DNA from 3 places in the Bradyrhizobium sp. 195 genome. Region 1 is predicted to be linked to each of the others. Evidence: predicted binding sites of a transcription regulator. Region 1 holds the regulator's gene; each other region holds the start of a gene.

Region 1 (7,738 bases):
GCCGCTGCCGCCCAGCTCGCGCCGGCGCTGCGCCGGAACGAGCTCGCCCAGTTCGCGCTGCGCTCGCCGGAGATCATCACGGCGCTGCGCGAAGCGATCGCGACCACCGAGCCCCGGCGCGCGACCTATCTCGATCATGTTCCGGTGGATCGCTGGCTGGAGCTCATGATCACGCCGGTGCCGGTGCCGACCAGCTTCGGCGGCGCCGACAAATGCATGCTGATGACCTTTCACGACCAGACGCCGCTGCGGCGGGTCGAGGAGATGCGCGCCGACTTCGTCGCCAATGCCAGCCACGAGCTGCGCACGCCGCTCGCCGCGCTGTCGGGCTTCATCGACACGCTCCAGGGCCAGGCCAAGGACGATCCCAAGGCGCGCGAGCGCTTCCTCGGCATCATGCACAACCAGGCCACCCGCATGGCGCGCCTGATCGACGATCTGTTGTCGCTGTCGCGGGTCGAGCTGTCGGCGCATGTCCGGCCCGACACCCTGGTCGACCTGCTGCCGATCATCCGCCAGGTCGCCGACGGGCTCGAGCCGCTGGCGCGCGAGCGCCAGGTCGAGGTCGAGATCCATTTGCCTGACAGCCCGGTGATGATCGCGGGTGACCGCGAGGAGCTGCTCCGCCTGTTCGAGAATTTGATCGAGAACGCGCTCAAATACGGCGCCTCCGGCGGACGCGTCATCGTGTCGCTGACCTCGGGCGCGGCCACTGATGGAACGCAGGAAATCCGGATCATGGTCCGCGATTTCGGCCCCGGGATCGCGCCCGAGCACCTGCCACGGCTGACCGAGCGGTTCTACCGGGTGGATGTCGGCGACAGCCGCTCGCAAGGCGGGACCGGGCTCGGATTATCGCTGGTGAAACATATTCTTAATCGCCATCGCGGCCGGCTTTTGATCGAAAGCGTGCCCAGACAGGGCGCCACTTTCAGCGCCTGTTTTCCCCAGGCGAAGGCCCCGGCTCAGATCTAAAAATCGAGCGATTTCAATCGTTTGATGGTGTCATCCGGCTGTCACGAAACCTTCGTAAAAGCACAGCCGACCGCTCCTAAACGGGCGGCTTGGGGAGCGCGATCGGGCGCTGATGGCGCTTCGCTCCCCTGTATGGAGACCAGCATGAATTTCCTCAAAACGATCGTCGCTGCCGGCTTGGTCGCCGCGTCGGCGACGGCGGCCTTTGCTGCCGACATCACCGGTGCAGGCGCGACGTTCCCGTTCCCGATCTATTCGAAGTGGGCTGACGCCTACAAGAAGGAGACCGGCAACGGTCTGAACTACCAGTCGATCGGCTCCGGCGGCGGCATCAAGCAGATCCAGGCCAAGACCGTGACCTTCGGCGCCAGCGATGCGCCGCTCAAGGCCGAGCAGCTCGAGAAGGACGGCCTCGTCCAGTGGCCGATGGTGATGGGCGCCATCGTTCCCGTCGTCAACCTCGAGGGCGTGAAGCCCGGCGAACTGGTGTTCGACGGCGAGACCCTGGCCAGCATCTATCTCGGCAAGATCACCAAGTGGGATGACGCCGCGATCAAGAAGCTCAATCCGAACGCGAAGCTGCCCTCGGAGGCGATCACCGTCGTCCGCCGCTCGGACGGTTCGGGCACCACCTTCAACTTCACCAACTACCTCTCCAAGGCCAGCGCGGACTGGAAGAGCAAGGTCGGTGAGGGCACCGCGGTCGAGTGGCCGGTCGGCGTCGGCGCCAAGGGCAACGAAGGCGTGTCGGGCAACATCAGCCAGACCAAGAACTCGATCGGGTACGTCGAGTACGCCTATGCCAAGCAGAACAAGCTGACCTACACCGGTCTCGTCAACAAGGCCGGCAAGCCGGTGCAGCCGACCGTCGAAGCGTTCCAGGCGGCCGCCTCCAACGCCGACTGGGCCAAGGCGCCCGGCTACTACGTCATCCTGACCGACCAGCCCGGCGAGAAGTCCTGGCCGATCACCGCGGCGACCTTCATCCTGATGCACAAGTCCGCCACCGACAAGGCGGCCTCGCAGGAAGCCATCAAGTTCTTCCGCTGGGCCTTCAAGAGCGGCGGCAAGGCGGCCGAGGAGCTCGACTACATCCCGATGCCGGACAGCGTCGTCCAGCTGATCGAGAAGACCTGGGCTGCCGAGATCAAGAGCTAACCGCTCCTTGCCCGGACATCACTCCGGGAGCTCGAAAAACCTCCGCTCCGGATCGGCCTTACGCCGTGTCCGGAGCGCAAGACCAAAAGAACCGGCAACAAGCGTATATAACGGGCACAGGGGATCGGCGTGGCAGAAATGGCCGTTCAGAGCGATATCATCGACGACGCCGGACCGTATGACCGCGCCAAGGCCTTGAGCGCGTTCAAGCTCGGCGACGTCACCTTCTACTGGATCACGCGGCTGTCCGCGATCTCGGTGCTGTTGATCCTCGGCGGGATCATCCTCTCGCTGATCGTCGGTGCGTTCCCGGCGATCAGGGAATACGGCCTTTCCTTCCTGTGGACGCAGCGCTGGGCGCCGTCGGCCGATCCGCCCGTGCTCGGCGCGCTCGGGCCGATGTACGGCACGCTGGTCACCTCCTTCATCGCGATGCTGATCGCCATTCCGGTCGGTCTCGGCATTGCGATCTTCCTCACCGAGCTCTGCCCGCAATGGCTGCGCCGCCCGATCGGCATGGCGATCGAGCTGCTCGCCGGCATTCCCTCGATCATCTACGGCATGTGGGGCTTCTTCGTGCTGGGCCCGTTCCTGGCCAACACCTTCCAGCCCTTCATGATCAAGATCTTCGACGGCGTCCCCGTGCTGGGCGCGATCTTCGCAGGTCCCCCGTCCTATCTCAGCACGTTCAATGCCGCGCTGATCCTCGCCATCATGGTGCTGCCCTTCATCACCTCGATCTCGGTCGACGTGTTCAAGACGGTGCCGCCGGTGCTGAAGGAGGCCGCCTACGGCGTCGGCTGCACCACCTGGGAAGTCGTGCGCAGCGTGGTGATCCCCTACACCCGCGTCGGCATCATCGGCGGCGTCATGCTGGCGCTGGGCCGCGCGCTCGGCGAGACCATGGCGGTGACCTTCATCATCGGCAACTCGTTCCGCATCTCCTCGTCGATCTTCGCACCGGGCACCACGATCTCGGCGGCGATCGCCTCCGAGTTCGCCGAGAGCGATGGCCTGCACCAGTCCGGCCTGATCCTGCTCGGCCTGTTGCTGTTCGTGCTGACGTTCTTCGTGCTGGCCGCCGCGCGGCTGATGCTGATGCGGCTGGACAAGAAAGCGGGGAACTAACGTCATGGCCCTCAATCCGATCTATTCGCGCCGCCGCCGCAAGGACATCGTCATCCGCGGGCTCTGCTTCGCCGCGGCCGCCTTCGGCGTCACCTGGCTCGCGCTGATCCTGATCACGCTGCTCTACAACGGCCTCGCTGGCCTGAACCTTCAGGTCTTCACCGCCGACACGCCGCCGCCCGGCTCGACCGAGGGCGGCCTGCGCAACGCCATCGTCGGCTCGATCATCATGACCGTGCTCGGCGTCGGCATCGGCGCACCGCTCGGCCTGTTCGCCGGCACCTATCTCGCCGAGTACGGCCGCAACGACAAGCTGACCTCGGTGATCCGTTTCATCAACGACATCCTCTTGTCGGCGCCCTCGATCATCATCGGCCTGTTCATCTACGGCGCGGTGGTGGTGCCGATGCGCGGCTTCTCGGCGATCGCCGGCGCGCTGGCACTCGCGGTCATCGTCATCCCGGTGGTGGTACGCACCACGGAGGACATGCTGCTGCTGGTGCCGAATCCGCTGCGGGAAGCCGCCAGCGCATTGGGCCTTCCGCGTTCGCTGGTCATCAAGCGCATCGCCTATCGCGCGGCACGCTCGGGCCTCATCACCGGCGTGCTGCTCGCCACCGCCCGCGTCGCCGGCGAGACCGCGCCGCTGCTGTTCACAGCGCTGTCGAACCAGTTCTTCAGCCTCGGCCTGGACAAGACGATGGCCAACCTGCCGGTCACGATCAACAATTTCGTCCAGAGCCCTTACGCCTATTGGAAGCAGCTCGCCTGGAGCGGTGCGCTGCTGATCACCCTGACCGTGCTTGCCCTGAACATTGGCGCGCGCATCATCGGCGCCGAGAGGACTGCAAAATGAGTGAAATGTCTGTTTCCGTGAGCGCGCCGACCGTTCATCCCGGCTCGCAACCGCTGCCCGAGGCACCGGCCAAGGTCACCGCGCGCAACCTCAACTTCTACTACGGTGAGCACCATGCGCTGAAGAACATCAATCTGGCGCTCGGCACCCACCGTGTCACGGCCTTCATCGGCCCGTCCGGTTGCGGCAAGTCGACCCTGCTGCGCATCTTCAACCGGATGTATGATCTTTATCCGGGCCAGCGCGCCACCGGCCAGCTGATGCTCGACCAGACCAACATCCTCGACGCCAGGCTGGACCTCAATTTGCTGCGCGCCCGAGTCGGCATGGTGTTCCAGAAGCCGACGCCGTTCCCGATGACGATCTACGAGAACATCGCCTTCGGCATCCGCCTCTACGAGAAGATCTCGAAGTCCGAGATGGACGACCGCGTCGAGAAGGCGCTGCGTGGCGGCGCGCTGTGGAACGAGGTCAAGGACAAGCTCAACGCCTCCGGCCTGTCGCTCTCCGGCGGTCAGCAGCAGCGCCTCTGCATCGCGCGCACCGTCGCGGTGCGGCCCGAGGTGATCCTGTTCGACGAGCCCTGCTCGGCACTGGATCCGATCTCGACCGCCAAGGTCGAGGAGCTGATCCAGGAACTGTCCGACAACTACACGATCGCGATCGTCACCCACAACATGCAGCAGGCGGCGCGCGTCTCCGACAAGACCGCCTTCATGTATCTCGGCGAGCTGATCGAGTTCGACGACACCAGCAAGATCTTCACGTCGCCGACCGACCGGCGCACGCAGGATTACATCACCGGCCGGTTCGGCTGAGGAGACGGAACATGGGTACTGAACATACCGCCAAGGCTTTCGACACCGACCTCCAGGAGCTCACCCGCCTGGTCGCCGAGATGGGCGGGATCGCCGAGCGCATGATCGTCGAATCCGTCGACGCGCTGATCCGCCGCGACGTCGCGCTCGGCCAGCGCGTCGTCACCATCGACGCCGAGCTCGACGCGCTGCAGAAGCGCATCGAGGAACGCGCCGTGCTCACCATCGCCCGCCGCCAGCCGATGGCGGTCGATCTGCGCGAGATCGTCGGCGCCATGCGCGTTGCGACCGACCTTGAGCGGATCGGCGACCTCGCCAAGAACATGGGCAAGCGCGTCGCCGCGCTGGAGACCGACTTCCATCCGCTGAAGCTGTTCCGCGGCCTGGAGCACATGACCGACCTCGTGCAGCAGCAGGTCAAGTCGGTGCTGGACGCCTATGCCGCGCACGATCTGCCGGCGGCGATGGCGGTGTGGAAGGGCGACGAGGAAGTCGACGCGATCTGCACCTCGCTGTTCCGCGAGCTCCTCACCTACATGATGGAGGATCCGCGCAACATCTCGTTCTGCATCCATCTGATGTTCTGCGCCAAGAACATCGAGCGGATCGGCGACCACGCCACCAACATCGCCGAGACCGTGTTCTACATGATCGAGGGCCAGGCGATCACCGACAAGCGGCCGAAGGGCGACATGACCACCTTCGCCACGACGATCCCGAATAGCTGAAGACCTCAAGGAGCGACGACACCATGGGCGCACGCATTATGGTGGTTGAGGACGAGGAAGCTCTCACCGAGCTTCTTCGCTACAACCTCGAGGGCGACGGCTATGACGTCGAGACGGTCATGCGCGGCGACGACGCCGACACCCGCCTCAAGGAGCACATTCCCGACCTGATCGTGCTCGACTGGATGCTGCCGGGCCTGTCAGGCATCGAGCTGTGCCGCCGCCTGCGCACCCGCCCCGAGACCAAGCAGCTGCCGATCATCATGCTCACCGCGCGCGGCGAGGAGAGCGAGCGCGTACGCGGTCTTGCGACCGGCGCCGACGACTACATCGTCAAGCCGTTCTCGGTGCCGGAGCTTTTGGCGCGCGTGAAGGGTCTGCTCAGGCGCGCCAGCCCCGAGCGGCTCGCCACCGTGCTCGCCTATGGCGATATCGAGCTCGATCGCGACAAGCGTCGCGTCGCGCGCTCGGGCCGGCCGATTGATCTCGGCCCGACCGAATATCGGCTGCTGGAGTTCTTCCTGGAGCATCCCGGCCGCGTGTTCTCGCGCGAGCAGCTGCTCGACAGCGTCTGGGGCCGCGACATCTACATCGACGAGCGCACCGTCGACGTCCATATCGGCCGCCTGCGCAAGCTGCTCAATCTCGGCCGCGAGCAGGACCCGATCCGCACCGTCCGCGGCGCCGGCTACGCGCTGGATGATCGCTTCGCGAAGGCTGAGCAGACGTAAGGTTTGCGGGCTGTTGCCACAACGTCGGTGTCGTCCCGGACAAGCGAAGCGCCGATCCGGGACCCATAACCACAGGCAGCGGTTGTTTTTGCGAAAAGGTAACTCCGAGTCCCCGTAACCACATCTTGCGGTGGCTATGGGTCCCGGATCTGCGCGCGCTTGTGGCGCGCTTGTCCGGGACGACATCGAGTTTGTTGAGCCATCATCAGATGACGGCTCTCTCTTGATCTCAGAACAAGCTTACCGCGGGCCCGGCTTGGCCGGTGCACGACGACGGTCCGCCGCGGGCTGATACGCCACGCGCGAGTGCTGGGCGCAATAGGGCAGGCCGGAGAGCGCCTTGCCGCCGCAGAAGAAGAAATCCGGGCTCGAGGGATCGCCGACCGGCCAGTGGCAGGTCGCCTCGTTCAGCTCGAGCAGCGACAACCTCTGGCTCATCGGCACCACGTTGTCGTAGGTGACAGGCTCTGCCTCCACCTCGACCTCGAAGGCCTGCGCCAGCGCGGTGTTGCCGCGCGCAATGGGGCGGGTCACGCGCATCATGTGCTGCGCGGGACGCGCCTTGCGCGGGCGGGGCGCTGCCGACGAAGGGCTCTTGGCGCGGCCGGACAGACCGAGCCTGTGCACTTTGCCGATCACGGCATTGCGGGTCACATTGCCGAGCTCTGCTGCGATCTGGCTGGCCGAAAGTCCGGCCTCCCAGAGCTTTTTCAGCTGCTCGACGCGATCATCGGACCAGGTCAAAACCGTCATTGCACCCTTTCCCTCGCTGCCGGCCAGCCATCCTGGGGCCTTGCAGCGAATGCCTAAGCCTTCAAAAACCCGTGCCGTCAGAATCCCTTAAGGCTCGCCGGGCGCGTGACTGACGCCCGAACGTTTACGCCGGTACAAGAGGACTCTTGGGATCAGAACCGCTGCACGAGATGTCGTATCTGACAATCCAAACGCTACAATATGGCGTGACTCCCGCGCAAGAGTCCGCCGACTCGCTTCCACATGTTCCGTGGTGAAAACCCGCAAAATCGGCACCGCAAGACTACGGATTCAGCGTTTCCTGAGGCTTTCCGGGCGGCATTGACACCCGTCTTGCCAAGCATAAGATAGTCCTGCGTGCCGCCCTTAAAAGGCGGCACGTTTCGTTTTCCGGGCCGGTCAATGGTGCGTTGCGCAATGCACGCGTCACACCGTCCGCAACATTCAAGTGATCGTCATGACTAACAGCGCAGCGCCGCATTTGCTCCCCGTTTTCGCCAGGGCCGACCTCGGTTTCGAACGCGGCGAAGGCTGCTGGCTGATCGCGACCAATGGCGATCGCTATCTCGATTTCACCTCGGGAGTCGCTGT
Region 2 (7,738 bases), 2.8 Mb from region 1:
TTGGTCCGCGCATGCTTCTTGATTTTGACCGTCGCGGCAATCGGCCGAACTTGACGCAGCGGGCGGGATTGTCAACATGTCGCGGCCGGCACCGTGATCTGCGCCAGAAGACCTGCCGTGGTCGGCGCCGCCATGTCATATGTGTGGGACGAAAACTTGGGAGGAAGCACGGAGGGGGCGCGCGCCGCGCTGGCCTTGCTGATTCCTGGAGAGCCGGAAGGGTCCTGATGTCGGTCAACAGCAAGCGTGTCGTCTACTCCAATTATCTGGCCAATCCGATCTATATCGACATCCTCAAGGCGCGGCCCGACGTCCAGCTCGATCGCATCGAGAACGGGAGCCCTGAAGATGTCTACGCGCCGCTCCTCGGCGCTGCCCATGTCTACCAGGTCGGCGCCGCCCGCGACGAGCTCGCCCCGCATTTCCATGTCGATGCCGCCTTCCTGAAGCGCGCACCGAAGCTGCTGCTGGTTTCCAGCAACGGCGCGGGCTTCGACCCCGTCGACGTCGAGGCCTGCACGGCAGCCGGCGTCGTGGTCGTCAACCAGTCCGGCGGCAATGCCCATTCGGTTGCCGAGCACGCGCTGGCGATGATGCTGACGCTGTCCAAGCGCATCATCCAGTCGGATCGCCGCCTGCGCCGCGACCGCGACGTCAACCGCAACGATCTCGTCGGCAACGAGGTCGAGCACAAGACCGTCGGCATCATCGGCCTCGGCAATGTGGGCCGCCGCATCGCCGCGCTGTGCAAGGGCCTGCTCGGCATGAAGGTGCTGGCTTATGACCCGTATCTCACCGCCGAGGTGATGGCCGAGCGGGGCGGGGAGAAGGTGGAGCTCGACGAGCTGTTGCGCCGCGCCGATTTCGTCTCGATCTCCTGTCCGCTCAACAAGGGCAGCCGCAACATGATCAGCGTGCGCGAATTCGCGCTGATGCAGCCGCATGCCTACTTCATCACCACGGCACGCGGCTTCATCCACGACGAGGATGCGCTGCTCCAGGCCCTGCGCGACAAGCGCATCGCCGGTGCCGGCCTCGACGTCTGGTCCAAGGAGCCGCCGCCACCGGAGCATCCGCTGCTCCAGTTCGACAACGTGCTGGCGAGTCCGCACACCGCAGGCGTGACCATCGAAGCGCGCCAGAACATGGGCCGCATTGCGGCCGAGCAGGTGCTGGATACGCTCGACGGCAAGCGTCCGCCGCGCATCATCAATCCCGAGGTCTGGCCGGTTTATGCGGAGCGGTTCAAGCAGGCGTTCGGGGTGATGCCGGGGTAGGGACAACCGAAGCGACCCGCGGGCGAGAAATCGCCCTTGGCTTTGATCCGCGTCAAAATCCCCCTCCCGCATCCGGCCTAAATGGGATTAGAGTGCCGCCGGGCAGGCAGGAGGTCCCATGTCAACTTATGTCGTCAGGTTCATGAAGGACGTGCTTGGCCAGTACGGCCGGCAGATCGAAGTGTGTCAGGGCACGCTCGAGATCGACGCCTGCGATGAGGACGAAGCGCGAGAGCGGGCCAAGGCGAAGTTTTGCAAGGATCAAGCCTTGCATCATTGGTCGCTGCATGCCGACCGTATCCAGGTCAGACCGGCTGACTTTCCGTCCTGAGTTCTAGCGGCCGGGTGCCGCGACGGGCGGGGGCGCCGTCGTCCCGGCGCCGAGCGATCGCTGCACCATGACGGTGTCGGACCAGCGGCCGTGGCGATAGGCGACGCCGCAGAGCAGGCCGGCGCGCGCGAAGCCGAACTTTTCGTGCAGCGCCAGCGAGGGCGCGTTGTCGGCGTCGATATAGCCGATCATCTGGCGGAAGCCGGCCGCTGCACAGGCATCGATCAATTCCCGGAGCAGCAGCCGTCCGACCCCGCGGCCGAGTTGCTCGTGGTGAACGTAGATCGAATGCTTGGCGGTGTAGCGATAGGCCGGCCGCTTGCGGAACTGCACGGCGTAGGCATAGCCGACGACCTCGCCGCGAAAGGTCGCGACCAGATGCGGCAGGCGGGTCTGCTTCAGGTTCTTGCGCCGGTCGCGCAGATCGTCCGGCTCAGGCGCTCCGGTTCCCTCGACGTCGCGCGGCACGCCATTGCGGACGTGATGGCGGTAGATCGCCAGCATCGCCTCGACGTCGCTCTCACGTGAGGTGCGGACCAAAACCTGTTCGTCGTCTGTACGCGCATTTGCCGTTTCGTTCATTCGCACCTACTCGGCAACGACGTAAGTGTAGAGCCCGATACGCCCCTGCGCGTCGACCTCCTTGTAGACGCCCTGGATCTCGACGTCGAAGCCCGGAAAGGTGTTGAAGCAGGTTTCGAACATCTTGAGATAATCCACCATGGGCTTGGCCCGTTCGCTCAGCCGCTCGCCCGGAACGATGGTGGCGATGCCGGGCGGATAGACCACGAAGGGCGTGGTGGCGATGCGGCCCCCAATGGCCTCGATCGGCAGATAGTCGACGTCGTTCTTGAACAGGTAGCGCGCGGCATCGCGCGGCGACATCGCGATCTCAGGCATGTGCTCGGGCATGAACTGCCGCGCCTGGAGCGCGCTGACCTCGGCGGCCCGGAAGAAGCGGTGCATGTCGCCGCAGAGGTCGCGCAGGCGCACGCCGGCATAGCGCGCCTGCCGCCGCTGGTAGAACTCCGGGATGACGTCCGCCAGCAGCGCATTGTCGTCGTGCAGGCGCTTGAATGCGACGAGGCCGGAGATCAACGTTCCGGCCTTGCTCGCCTCGACGCCGGGGGTGAGCAGGAAGAGCAGGGAGTTGAGGTCGTTCTTCTCGGGGACGATGCGGTTCTCACGCAGATATTGCGCGACGACCGGCGCGGGGATGCCGTGCTCGACATAGGCCCCGGTGCTGCGGTCGAAGCCGGGGGTCAGCAGCGTCAGCTTGTTCGGGTCGGTCATGGCAAAGCCCTCGGTGAGGCCGGGGAAGCCATGCCAGTTGCTGTCCGGGGAGAGCTGCCACAGCGTGGGATTGGTGGCGAGCTCGTCGGTGGAGAGCGTTTCCCAGGCGACATTGTGTGCAGCGCCCGGGCGGCTGACGTCGGGTATGGCGACGCGATCGGGGACGAAGGGTTCGAAGAACCAGCGCCGATCCGGATTCTGCTCCTTCTCCTCGAACTCCCGGCGCATTGCGCGGATCTTTTTGCGCAGCTCGATGCCGAGCCGGATCGTGTCGTCCCACAGCACTTCGCCGGAGCGGCCCTTCATCATCTGCGCGCCGACGTCGAGGGAAGCGAACAGGGGATAGAACGGCGACGTGGAAGCGTGCTGCATGAAACTTTCGTTGAAGCGGCGGTGCTCGACGCGCCGCTTCTGGCCGCGGATGTGGCGGTCCTTGATGTGAATCTGCGAGGCCTGCGAGAAGCTGGCGAGCTGCTTGTGGGTCGACTGCGTCGCGATGATGCCGGGCGCCTCGGGGGGAAGATTGGACAGGCCCATGGCAAAGCGGCCGGCATAGAGCGGGTGGAACTTCATGAAGCCGGCCCAGGCCTCGTCGAACAGGATGTATTCGCAGAGATGGCCGATGCGTTTCAGGATCATCTCGGCGCTGTGGATGGTGCCGTCATAGGTGCACTGCTCGACCACGGCGACGCGGAACGGCCGCTCCTTGCGCCAGGCGTCGCGATCCCCAACCAGCGGATGGTTACGGATCGCCTCGCGCAAGGCCTTTTCGTCGAGCATGTCCCAGCGCATCGGGCCGATCAGGCCCCAGGCGTTGCGGATGGTCGGGACGTAGACCGGGACGCCGCCATTGATCATCAGCGCGCCGTGATGGGCGGCCTTGTGGTTGTTGCGGTCGAACAGCACGAGATCACCGTCGGTGACGAGCGCGCCGAGCGCGACCTTGTTCGAGGTCGAGGTGCCGTTGAGCACGAAATAGGTCTTTTCCGCCCCGAAGATCCCTGCTGCTTCCTTCTGCGCCTTCAGCGCGGGACCTTCATGGGTGAGGAGGTCGCCGAGGTCGAGCACGGAATTGTCGAGATCGTCGCGGAACACGGATTCGCCGAGATGCTCGACGAACACCCGTCCGATCGGGCTGCGGTTGTAGAACACGCCGCCATTGTGACCGGGGCAGGTCCAGAGCTGGTTGCCTTCCTCGGCATAGTCGACCAGCGCGCCGAAGAACGGTGTCTTGAGCGTCTCGGCATATTGCTTGAGCCGACTGATCAGGTTCTTGGCGATGAAGGTCGGCGTCTCCTCGGACAGGAAGACATAGCCGTCGATGAAGTCGAGCACCTCGACCGGCAGGTCCTCGAAGCGCTTGCGCCGGATCAGCAGGATGATCGGAAAGTCGAGGCCGCGCCGCCGCATCAGGTTGATCAGCGCCGAGGTCTTGCCCTCCAGGCCCTTCTTGCCCCAGTCCACCACCATGCAGCCGATCGCGGCATCGGTCTGGACCGCCATCTCGGCGTCTTCGAGCTTGCGGGCCCGGACCACCTCGAAGCCGGAACGCTGGATCTCCTCGATGATCTGGTTGAAGCGGACGCCCTCGAGGTCGTCGGCGTCGAACACAGGTGCGGCGAACAGGAAGTTGAAGCGCTTGAAATAGTCCATGTCGGGTCCCGAATGTGCGGAGAGTCACAGCTCTCGGCACATTCGATGACAATTCGATGACAATGGCGTGGATGGGCTCGGTCGCGTTTGCGGAAGGGGAGAGCTGCTAGCGCTTTGCCTCGCCGAACACCACCGTCGGCACCGCGCGGTTGACGATTTCGCGTAGCGCGACTCGATTGCACGCGCGCGACGCGCGGCAGTCGGGACAGCTCGGTGCGGTGGATACGCTCGAAGTCCTGGATGTCGCGGGCAAGCACGATGAGGATGTAGTCGTCGGTTCCCGACATCAGGAAGCAACGCACGACGGAAGGGCATTTCACGACCTCCGCCTCGAACGCCTTCAGCGCTTCGTCGCTCTGGCTCTCCAGCGCGATGCGAACCAGCACGGTTGTGGTGAGGCCGAACTGGGCGAGGTCGAGCGCGGCGCGGTAGGCCTGGATGTAGCCCTCGTCCTCGAGCGCCTTCTGCCGCCGTGCCAGCGCCGTGCTTGATAGCCCGACCTTGTTGGCAAGCTCGGTGTGGCTGGCACGCGCATTGGTCGTGAGTTCCGCGAGGATCGCGAGGTCTTTCCGGTCGAGGGGCAATGTTTCGTTTCCAGCGTGAAGGGGCGCTTCAGCGCCGGAAACCGGCGCGGGCCGACCGAAACTAGCGGATATTTGCACGAAACCAAACCGGCCCCGTCGCTACGATGAGGAACAGAATCAAGGCGTCGGCAAAGGAGCCCGGAAGATGCGCGTCGGTGTGCCCAAGGAGATCAAGGTGCAGGAATATCGCGTCGGGCTCACCCCGGGCGCCGTCCGTGAATATGTTGCAGCCGGGCACCAGGTGATGGTCGAGACCGGCGCCGGCGGCGGCATCGGCGCGTCCGATGAGGTGTATCGGCGGGCAGGGGCCACCATTGCCGAGAGCGCCCGCGACATCTTTGCCAAGTCCGACATGATTGTGAAGGTGAAGGAGCCGCAGAAGAGCGAATGGGCCAAGCTCCAAGAAAGCCAGATTCTTTTTACCTATCTTCATCTTGCGCCGGATCCGGAGCAGGCGAAGGGCCTGGTTGCCTCCGGCTGCACCGCGATCGCCTATGAAACCGTCACGGACGCGAGCGGTCACCTGCCGCTGCTCGCGCCGATGAGCGAAGTCGCTGGGCGCCTCGCCATCGAGGCTGCCGGCGCCGCGCTCAGGCGGTCGGCCGGCGGCCGCGGGCTGCTGCTCGGCGGCGTGCCGGGCGTGCAGCCGGCGCGGGTCGTCGTGCTCGGCGGCGGGGTCGTGGGGACGCAGGCGGCACGCATGGCCGCAGGTCTCGGTGCGGAAGTGACGGTGATCGACCGCTCGATTCCTCGTCTACGCCAGCTGGACGATCTCTTTATCGGACGCGTGCGCACCCGCTTTTCGACGATCGAGGCGGTCGAGGAGGAGGTGTTCGCCGCCGACGTCGTGATCGGCGCGGTGCTGGTGCCGGGCGCAAGCGCACCGAAGCTGGTCACGCGCGCGATGCTGACATCGATGCGGCCCGGCGCCGTGCTGGTCGACGTCGCGATCGACCAGGGCGGCTGCTTCGAGACCTCGCATCCGACCACGCACACTGATCCAACCTATGAGGTGGATGGCGTCGTGCATTACTGCGTCGCCAATATGCCGGGCGCGGTGCCGGTGACGTCCAGCCAGGCGCTGAACAACGCGACGCTGCCGTTCGGCCTGATGCTGGCGAACAAAGGCTTTGCCGCGGTGCTGGAGAACCCGCATCTGCGCAACGGGCTCAACGTGCACCGCGGGCGGATTACCAACAAGGCGGTGGCGGAGAGTCTGGGGCTGGAGTTCGCGCCGGTGGAAAGCGGGTTGGCGGCGTAGAGGCCGCAACCTCCGTCATTGCGAGCGCAGCGAAGCAATCCAGGATCTTTCCGCGGAAAGACTCTGGATTGCTTCGCTACGCTCGCAATGACGCTGTGGGACCAGCGTAACTAATGCGTCGGCCAGAGTCAGTGCTGAGAATTCACGCCTTCGTCAGCCTGTACTGCCCCAAATCCGGATCATGTGTCATGCGCCAGTAGTCGACGAACCGCCAGGGCATCGCCGAAAACACGCGGCCGCTTGAGTTGCGATAATAGGTGCTCATGCCGGGATGGGTCCAAATCATCGCCTCGTGTTCGGCATCGACCTTGCGGACGTAGTCGTCGAGCACATCCTGGCGGACGTCGATGGCGGCGACGTCCTGCTCGATCATGTCGGCGAGACAGGCTGAGATGTAGCGGCTCTGGCATTCCGACTGGAAGATGACACTGCCGCCATGGGCGGGGCCGGAGTTGGGGCCCAGCATGCAGAAGAAATTTGGGAAGCCAGGCACGGTGAGGCCGAGGAACGCCGTCGGGTTGTCGTTGCTCCAGGCCTGGCGCAAATCCTGGCCGTAGCGGCCGCTGATGTTGAGGCGGGCCGCCATTTCCGTCACCTTGAAGCCGGTCGCGACCACGATGATATCGGCGGGACGGTGCTTGCCGTCGGCGGTAACGACGCCACCCTGATCGAAATGATCGATCGCCTCGGTGACGAGTTCGACATTGTCCCGCCTCAAGGTCTTGAACCAATTGTTGTCGAGCAGGATGCGCTTGCCGTAGGGCGGATAGGTCGGCACGCATTTCTCGATCAGGTCGGGCCGGTCTTGCAGCTCGGACAGGATGAAGTCGGTCAGTTCCTGGCGGTGCCGGTCATTGCCCTTGTTGACGGCGCGCTCCGGATGCGGCCAGGCCGGATCCTTGCGCAAGAAGGGCAGCAGGCCGTCGCCATAGCGCCAGAACATGTTGAAGCGGTACCACTGCACATAGAACGGCAGATGCGCCAGCAGCCAGCGCGCGCCCTCGCTGATCGGATCGGCATAGCCCTTCACCGGCCGCGCCCATTGAGCGCTGCGCTGATAGACCGTGACCGAGGCCACACGTCCAGCGATCGACGGCACCAGCTGCATCGATGTCGCGCCGGTGCCGATCACGGCGACATGCTTGCCGTCGAGCTTGATGTCGTCGGACCACAGCGCCGAATGCAGGATCGTTCCCGTGAAGTCCTCCTCGCCCTTGAAACGGGCGCGGGAGGGATCGTTGAGTTGGCCGATGGCCGAGACCAGCGCGGTGGATGCGAACGTCTCTTCGCCGTCCTTCGTTTTCAGCGTGGATATCCAGCGCTGCGTGCCTTCGTCCCA
Region 3 (7,738 bases), 150 kb from region 1:
GTGACGATGCCGTTCCAGCCGGCCACGGTCTGCTTCTGGGTCTCGTCGAGCGGCTTGGAGGTGTTGACGTTCGGGCGCAGGGTCGAGCATTGGATGCCGTAGCGGTCGCGCACCTGCCAGGCGAGGCGGCGGGCCTGGATCATGCGGGCGATGAAGGGATCGTTGGTCCAGGCGCGGTTCGACACCGCGGTGGACGCGAGATTGGCGGTCTCGATCACCTTTGTGACGCCATCGTACCAGGGTGCGGTGCGCTCGACCTTGCGCTCGGCACGCGGCAGCTTCGCCTCGTCGTAGAACAGCTGGAACTTCGGCGCGGCCTCGCTCCAGCGCTGCTTCAGCGTGCTTGCGAGCTCGTCGCGGCGGGCGAATTCGACGGTGGAGAGCGCCGCGACGATGGCGTCAAAGCCGGCCTGCTCCGCCTTCTCGGCGGCACCGAGCTTGGCGCGCGGATCGTCCTCGCCGAGCAGCGCACTCTGGGCATCGCCCCGATTGTTGCGCAAGGACAGCACGCCATGGAAGATCGCCTTGTCGGCATTCGCAAGCCGTTCGGTCTCGAGACTGTCGCTGTAGCGGCCGAAGGCCCCAACCATCTGGGTCGCCGTAGAGGCCAGCGCGCCGGCGGCCAGCAGCGCCATCAGCGTCAGGAGAAGCGAACTTACCGATTTCTTAAACATCGTCATGGGTCGGGGGCCTACTCTTCACGAGAGGCCACCTTGCATCGCGACATGCCAAGGTTTGGTTAAGACTTTAACCAAACACCTGCGGTTGTACCCGCCGCTTCTCCCGGCAGGCCCCGTCCCCTCACGCGACCTTGGTGAAATCGGGCGGGCGGCGCTCGGCAAAGGCCGTGAACGCCTCGCGCGCCTCGGCAGTGCGCAGGCGCTGGGCGAACTGCTCGCCCTCGGCCTGCATCTGCGCAAGCAGCGCTTCGCCGTTGCGCATCAAGCGCTTGGTGGCGGTGAGGGCGCCGGCTGGCTGGCGGGCGAGACGTTGCGCCAGCGCGAGCGCCTCGGCATCGAGCTTGTCGAGCGGCACCACACGATTGGCGAGGCCCCATTCCAGCGCCGACTTGGCGGGAACGGTCTCGCCGAGCGCGAACATCTCATAAGCGCGGGCATGGCCGATGCGCGCCGGCATCAACAGGCTGGAGGCGGCTTCCGGCACCAGCGCGAGGCTGACGAAAGGCGTCGACAATTGCGCGTTGTCGGCGAGCACGACGAGATCGCAATGCAGCAGCATCGTGGTGCCGACACCGACGGCGCGGCCTTGCACCGCGGCGACCAGCGGCCTTGTGCAGCGCGCCAGCGACTGGATGAAGCGCCATACGTTGCGGCTGCCTTCTGACTTGCCGGTTGCGACCGCGGCAAATTCGCCGACGTCGTTGCCGGCGGTGAACATGTCGCCCTCGCCGCGGATCAGGATCACGCGGGCCGACGGATCGAACTCGGCGGATTCGATTGCGTCGGCGAGCTTGCCGTACATCGCATCGGTCAGCGCGTTCTTCTTGTCGGGACGTGCCAGTGTGAGGGTGAGAATTCCACCGTTGTTCTCGATCCGGACATGCTCGGTCATCGGTCTCTCCTTTTAGTCGTCTGAACTTCTCGGAAACTTGCCTTGAATGCTCGCCAGCCAGCGCGCGACGATGTCGATCTCCGCAGCTGTAAATCCGTCCGTCAGCGCCGCGTTGATCTCGGCAGCGCCCGCCTTCGCCTGCGCCAACGCGTTCCGTCCCTTCGGCGTCAGCCAGATCCGCCAGGCGCGTCCGTCCTCGCGGTCGGGCCGCCGCTCGATCAGCTTCGCAGCCTCGGTGCGGTCGACGAGGCCGGAAATGCCGGCCGGTCCCAGATCGAGCGCCGCGCCCGCCTCGCCCATCAGGACGCCGTCCTGCTTACCGAGGATGAACAACAGCCCGGCTTGCGCCGGCGTCACCTCGCTCTCGGGCCGCGCCGCCATCCAGCGCTGCAGCCGGCGTTGTGCGACGCTCAGCAGGTAGATCAACCGGTGATGCCGCGCGTCGGCGGTATTATTTCGCATGCGAAGTAAATAGCGCCTGCCGATTTCCTTGTCAAAGCGCTTGATGTTCTCGCGCGCTCATGTTCCATATTTGTTCTACTCGCTTCAGTTGCAGACAAAGAGGCACGCCGTGGCGCAGAGGCAGGAGCAAGCGGAAGAGCAAGACCAAGAGCACGCACCCGAAGGCGAGCTCGCCTATGCATTCGAAGTTCTGGACGCGTACTTCGAAGGAGTTCCGCTCAGCATGCTCGTGACCACCACCCGGCAGTTTCCCGGCCACATGCGGGTGGACGTCCAGGCCGCGCTCGACAGGCTCCTTGGAGCGCACATCGACTTGTTCGGACTTGCCGAGGAACACTACGACACGCTGTCGTTTGCACGCCTACTCCGCGACGATCGGAGCGCCGTGGCGATCGCACCGCTGCAATATTCCGACGTCGATGTCGGCGAGAGCAGTCCGTCCCGGTGCCTCGACAACGGTTTGTGGCTCTGCGAGCAGGACGGCTTGCGCCATGCGGTCCTGCTCTGCGCCAACCGCGAATCCCGTCGCGAGCCCGGCATCCGGATCGAAATCATGGTGTCCGCGGGAAGCGCGGGGGCGGCCGTGGTGCAGCGTTGCTTCGGCGAGCTCGAAGACGCCGTGCAGGCCGCGCGCACCTATCGCGGCAAGATCCTGTCGCTCGAGGAGTCTTCCGACTACCGCGGCCAATCCCGCGGCATCAATGTACACCGGCTGCCGACCGTCGGACGCGACGGGGTGATCCTGCCGGAGCGGACTCTGCGGCTGCTCGATCGCAACGCGCTGACGTTCGTCGGCACCCGCGAGCAGTTGCGGCGGCTCGGGCAATCGACGCGCAAGGGCATTCTGCTTTATGGACCGCCCGGCACAGGCAAGACCCATACGATCCGCTATCTCGCAACGCATCTGCCTGGACACACGACCCTGATTATCACCGCCGAGCAGATAGGTCTTCTCAACGCCTATATGAGCCTGGCACGGCTGCTGCAGCCCTCGATGGTGGTGATCGAGGACGTCGACCTGATCGCGCGCGACCCCCGCAACATGGGGCCGTGCGAAGAATCCATGCTCAACAGGCTGCTCAACGAGATGGACGGACTGAAGCAGGATGCCGACATCCTGTTCGTTCTCACCACCAATCGGCCGCAGGATCTGGAAGCCGCCCTGGCCGGTCGCCCCGGCCGCATCGACCAAGCCATCGAAGTGCCGCTCCCGGACGAGAATGGCCGGAGCAAGCTGGTGCGCCTCTATGGCAAGGGACTGCCGCTCGACGACGCGATCGTCATCGAGGCTGCCCGCCGCAGCGAGGGGACGAGTTGCGCCTTCATCAAGGAACTGATGCGGAGGCTGGCGCAAGCCAGCCTGGCGCGCGACGGCGGCAACTCGATCGTTTCGGCCGATATCGACGAAGCCCTCGACGACATGCTGTTCTCGGGCGGCCGGCTCAATGCGCGCCTGCTCGGCGGGGCGCAGGCGATGGCAGCGGAGTGATGTTCGCTGTCATCCATCCGGCCTGTCAGCCTCACGGAGCGCAGGTGAAGCTCGCCGCCTCCGTCACCGCACCCGCCTTGTAATGCGGCCAGGCCGGCCAGCGGCAAAGCGGCAGCGCGCGCAGGGTCGCGAATGAAGGCGGCTCGACCTTCTGCTCGATAACCTCGAGATCGCCAGGCGCCTTGCCCTTCTCGACCCAGTCGACCAGAACGCTCAGCATGTCGACATTGGCCGGCGCGCCGGAGCCGACATGATCGACGCCGGGTGCGGTGTAGAGCCGCGCGAACTCCGCGGTCTCGGCCTTGCCGAGCTTGCGCTCGACGCTCTCGAAATAGCGGATGCCGGCATAGGGGTTCTGGGCGTAGTCCGCCATGTGCTCGAGCATGATCAGCCGGCCGCCGCGGGCGCGGAAGCGACTGAGATCGGGATCGGTCGAATCCATCAGCTTCGAGACCTCGAGCAGCCGCGCCTTGTGCTCCTCCACCTTGTAGGTGGTGACATCGAGCTTGGGATCGCGCGCAAAGACATATTGAATGCCGCCGGCGCCGTAGATCCAGGCGATGCCGTTGTTGGGCGCGGGCGGCTGCGCCGGCGGCGCAGTGCCGAGCCACCACGCGGTCCAGCCGCCGGTCGGCCCGATCGCCGGCGTATCCTCGCCCGAGACGCCCCAGCCCGGATAATCGTCGAGGCCGTTGGCGAGCGCGAACGGGAATTTGTAGGTCGCGTGCAGGGTCTCGATCGCCCTGATCTGCGCGTCGGTGAGACACTGATCGCCGCTCTGGCCAGAGGCGCAGCGCAGCGTCTCGACCTTGAAGGCGGCCTTGCAGCCGACGGGGTCCTGAACCAGCTCATCGTCGGAGCCGTCGGCCTTGTCGCATGCCGCCCGCACGGCCTCACCGACGAGCTTCACCTGCGCCGGATTGATCCAGCCCGCACCCATGGTGACGAGACCCGACCGCGTGCCGGCGTGCTGCAGGCCGACCCAGTTGATGACGGGGACGCGGGCGAAGATGCCGTCGAAATCATCCGGGTAGCGCTGCGCCATGGTCAGGCCTTCGCGGCCGCCCTCGGACGAGCCCATGAAGTACATCTTCTGGGGTTTCTTGCCGTAGGCGCGGTCCATCAGCCCAACAGCCGCATCGCGCACCTTCTTGTAGGCGCGGTGAGCGAAATTCTCGAAGGCTTCGTCATTCAGCGCAAAGACCTGCGGCGGCTCGCCTTGCTTGGTCTCGTGGCCCGAGTCAGTGCCGTAGGTGACGAAGCCTCGAGCCAGCGGCGACGGCTTGTCGAAGGGAGAGGCCGGCGGCAGCGCAAGACCCGTGATCAGCACGCCGTTGAAACCGCCGCCGCCATATTGCAGCGAGCGACCGTTCCATTCGACGGGAAGGTTGACCTGAAATCTGATCGGCGGCGCCTTGGGGTCGACCGGGTCGATATGGCCGAGCACCTTGCAGAAGCCGGGATTGGCCGGCGTGATGCGTCCGGACGGCGTCGGCCCGCGTTCGGCGACGGCGAGCTGCGAGGGCGCCAGCAGCATCGCCGAATCGATCTTCACGGCCTCAGTGCCCCCGACGAGGCCCTTGCAGACGCTGTCTGCATCCTCCGCCAGCGTCGCGGCGAACGCGCTGCTCGCTCCCATCGCGGCCACGGCACCGGCTAGCCACACACTCAGCTTCGCAATCCTGCGCGCCATCGTTTCCATCCCTGCTGCTTATCGTTCGGGCGAACAATTCAATGCATGACGTGCCAGCCGTCAATCGCCCCGGCTGATGGTGCGACCGCCATCAACGGAAACCTCCGGGACGCCAGACCGGCTCCACCCCACCCCGCAGAGGTTTGAATTCCGTACGAAATCCTGCCCCGCCCCCGAACTCGGGCCGCACCGCCGACGACCAGATCCACAGGCCGTCATCAATCTGTCATACGACCTGGGGTTACCTGCCTCTGGGGTCGGCATGCTATCATGGCCGCCGAGAACAAGGAGCGAGTGGTGAGCGAAACGATCAATCTCCCGGCGTTACCGACGGACGCCTCAGCGGTCGCACGCATCAAGTCCGAGATCGACATTTCGGATCGCTCACGTCTCGTCACCTTCGGCGAGCGCGCCCAGCGTTCGGTGGTCGAGTTCGCCGACCGCATCCTCGCCCAGACCCAGAACCGCGAGCTCGGCGCCACCGGCAAGCTGTTGACGGACATCCTCGGCAAGGCGCGGGGGCTCGATCCAGCCGATCTCAAGGACAAGGGTTTTCTGACCCGCCTTTTTTCGTCGGCGGAGGCGCGGCTGCGCCGGTTCACCGAGCAGTTCAACGACGTCGCCTCGCAGATCGACCGCGTCTGCGTTGAGCTCGATCGCAACAAGGAGGTCCTGCGCCGCGACATCGCGCTGCTCGACGATCTCTACGAACAGACCCGCGGCGCGCTCGGCCAGCTCGACATGCACATCGCCGCAGGCAAGGCGTTCACCGAGGAATTCCGCGGCGGCAAACTCGTCGAGATGGAGCGGAGCGCGAAGGCGCAAGGCGCGGGCAGCGACGCCATGCTCGCCGCACAGACCTATCAGGATGCGCTCCAGGCGCTCGACCGGCTGGAGAAGCGCGTCTTCTATCTGCAACAGGCGCGCCAGATCGGCATCCAGCAGCTGCCGCAGATCCGCATCGTCCAGTCCGGCGACGAGACGCTGATCGAGAATCTTCAGGCGACGACCGAGCTGACGATTCCCGTGTGGAAGCAGAAGATGATCCTGCTGCTCGGCCTAAACCGGCAAAAGTCCGCGCTTGAATTGCAGAAGACCGTCACCGACGCGACCAACGAGATGATGCGCCAGGCGTCCGAGATGATGAAGACCCAGGCAATCGAGATCGAGAAGCAGTCGCAGCGCGGTATCGTCGATATCCAGACCCTGGAGAAGACCAACCGCGACCTGATCGACACCATCGCCGGCGTGCTCGATGTGCAGGAGCAGGGCCGCACCAAGCGCGCCGGGATCGAGCGCCGCATGGCGGAGCTAACGGACGAGTTGAAGACCGCCATATCGAAGGCCGCTCCCTAGATGCGTGCCATGTAACGGTTTCCCCATGAAGCTTCTGCATAAGGGCTGCTGCATGAAGGCGCGCGCATGAGAACTCTTCGCTTCCTGCGGCGATCGCTGGCGCTGCTCGCGGCAGTGCCGTTGATTGCCACGATGCTGTCGGGCTGCGGCGGGCCCGGGCCACAATTCACCATCCTCTCGGGCTCGGAAAACGACGTCCTCGAACCGCTGGTGCAGGAGTTCTGCAAGTCCCGCAACGCGACCTGCACCATGCGCTATCAGGGATCGCTCGACATCGCCCTGGCCCTCAAGACCGGCGATCCCGGCGCCGACGCGGTTTGGCCGGCCGCCTCGATCTGGATCGACATGTTCGACACCACGCGGCGCGTGAAGATGGTCAAGTCGATCGTGCAGATGCCGGTCATCCTCGGCGTGCGCCGGTCCAGGGCCGAGGCGCTGGGCTGGATCGGTGCCAAGGTGACGGCCAAGGACATCCTAGCCGCCGTGCAAGGCGGCAAGCTGAAATTCCTGATGACATCGGCGACCCAGTCGAATTCGGGAGCTGCCGCCTATCTCGCGATGCTGGCGGCCGGCATCGGCAAGCCCGACCTGATCGAGGCCGGCGATCTCGACAAGCCGGAGGTGCTCGCGACGGCGCGCGGGCTGCTGAAGGGCGTCGAGCGCAGCGCGGGCTCGAGCGGCTGGCTCGCCGACCTCTACCGCGACGGCGAGCGCAGCGGCGCGCATTACCAGGCGATCTGGAATTACGAGGCCGTCATCAAGGAGACCAACGACAAGCTGACCGCCGACAACCATGAGCCGCTTTACGCGATCTATCCCGCCGACGGCGTGGCGGTTGCCGATTCGCCACTGGGCTTCGTCGACCGCGGCCGTGGCAAGGAGGTCGAAGGCTTCTTCACCGATCTTCAGGCCTTCCTGCTCAACGGCGATGCGCAAGGCAAGATCGCCAGGACCGGCCGGCGGGTCGAGCTCGGCCGTGCCACGCCGCTGGCGGCTGACCCGAAGACGAACCTGGATCCGTCCCGGCCGGTGACCGTGATCCGTCCGCCGGAGCCTGCAGTGATTCAGAAGGCGCTCCTGATCTATCAGGAGGCACTGCGGCGACCTTCCCTGACGGCGCTCTGCCTCGACGTCTCCGGCAGCATGCAGGGCGCCGGCGAAGCGCA

What was found. The regulator PhoB, encoded in region 1, activates phosphate uptake and scavenging genes when phosphate is short. The targets are predictions, from matches to a motif close to TGTCATNNANCTGTCAT.
Region 2: IVB26_RS15120 (Orn/Lys/Arg family decarboxylase) is a predicted target of PhoB. The motif match lies at 4,600-4,616, and genes of this name have one in related genera.
Region 3: IVB26_RS02985 (toxic anion resistance protein) is a predicted target of PhoB. The motif match lies at 5,430-5,446, and genes of this name have one in related genera.

The regions. Positions count from the first base shown of each region.
Region 1 is NZ_CP082161.1:492,481-500,218, forward strand. Features, by position in the region: gene IVB26_RS02195 (ATP-binding protein) at 1-975, shown strand, start outside; gene pstS (phosphate ABC transporter substrate-binding protein PstS) at 1,120-2,133, shown strand; gene pstC (phosphate ABC transporter permease subunit PstC) at 2,272-3,261, shown strand; gene pstA (phosphate ABC transporter permease PstA) at 3,266-4,117, shown strand; gene pstB (phosphate ABC transporter ATP-binding protein PstB) at 4,114-4,935, shown strand; gene phoU (phosphate signaling complex protein PhoU) at 4,947-5,663, shown strand; gene phoB (phosphate regulon transcriptional regulator PhoB) at 5,687-6,394, shown strand; gene IVB26_RS02230 (GcrA family cell cycle regulator) at 6,635-7,147, opposite strand; gene IVB26_RS02235 (aspartate aminotransferase family protein) at 7,605-7,738, shown strand, end outside.
Region 2 is NZ_CP082161.1:3,281,647-3,289,384, forward strand. Features, by position in the region: gene IVB26_RS15105 (hydroxyacid dehydrogenase) at 228-1,277, shown strand; gene IVB26_RS15110 (hypothetical protein) at 1,396-1,608, shown strand; gene IVB26_RS15115 (GNAT family N-acetyltransferase) at 1,612-2,190, opposite strand; gene IVB26_RS15120 (Orn/Lys/Arg family decarboxylase) at 2,197-4,554, opposite strand; partial or broken gene IVB26_RS15125 (Lrp/AsnC family transcriptional regulator) at 4,661-5,138, opposite strand; gene ald (alanine dehydrogenase) at 5,284-6,399, shown strand; gene IVB26_RS15135 (flavin-containing monooxygenase) at 6,542-7,738, opposite strand, start outside.
Region 3 is NZ_CP082161.1:646,789-654,526, reverse strand. Features, by position in the region: gene IVB26_RS03010 (methyl-accepting chemotaxis protein) at 1-680, opposite strand, end outside; gene IVB26_RS03005 (enoyl-CoA hydratase) at 802-1,572, opposite strand; gene IVB26_RS03000 (MarR family winged helix-turn-helix transcriptional regulator) at 1,585-2,034, opposite strand; gene IVB26_RS02995 (ATP-binding protein) at 2,258-3,523, shown strand; gene IVB26_RS02990 (tannase/feruloyl esterase family alpha/beta hydrolase) at 3,555-5,216, opposite strand; gene IVB26_RS02985 (toxic anion resistance protein) at 5,487-6,572, shown strand; gene IVB26_RS02980 (vWA domain-containing protein) at 6,639-7,738, shown strand, end outside.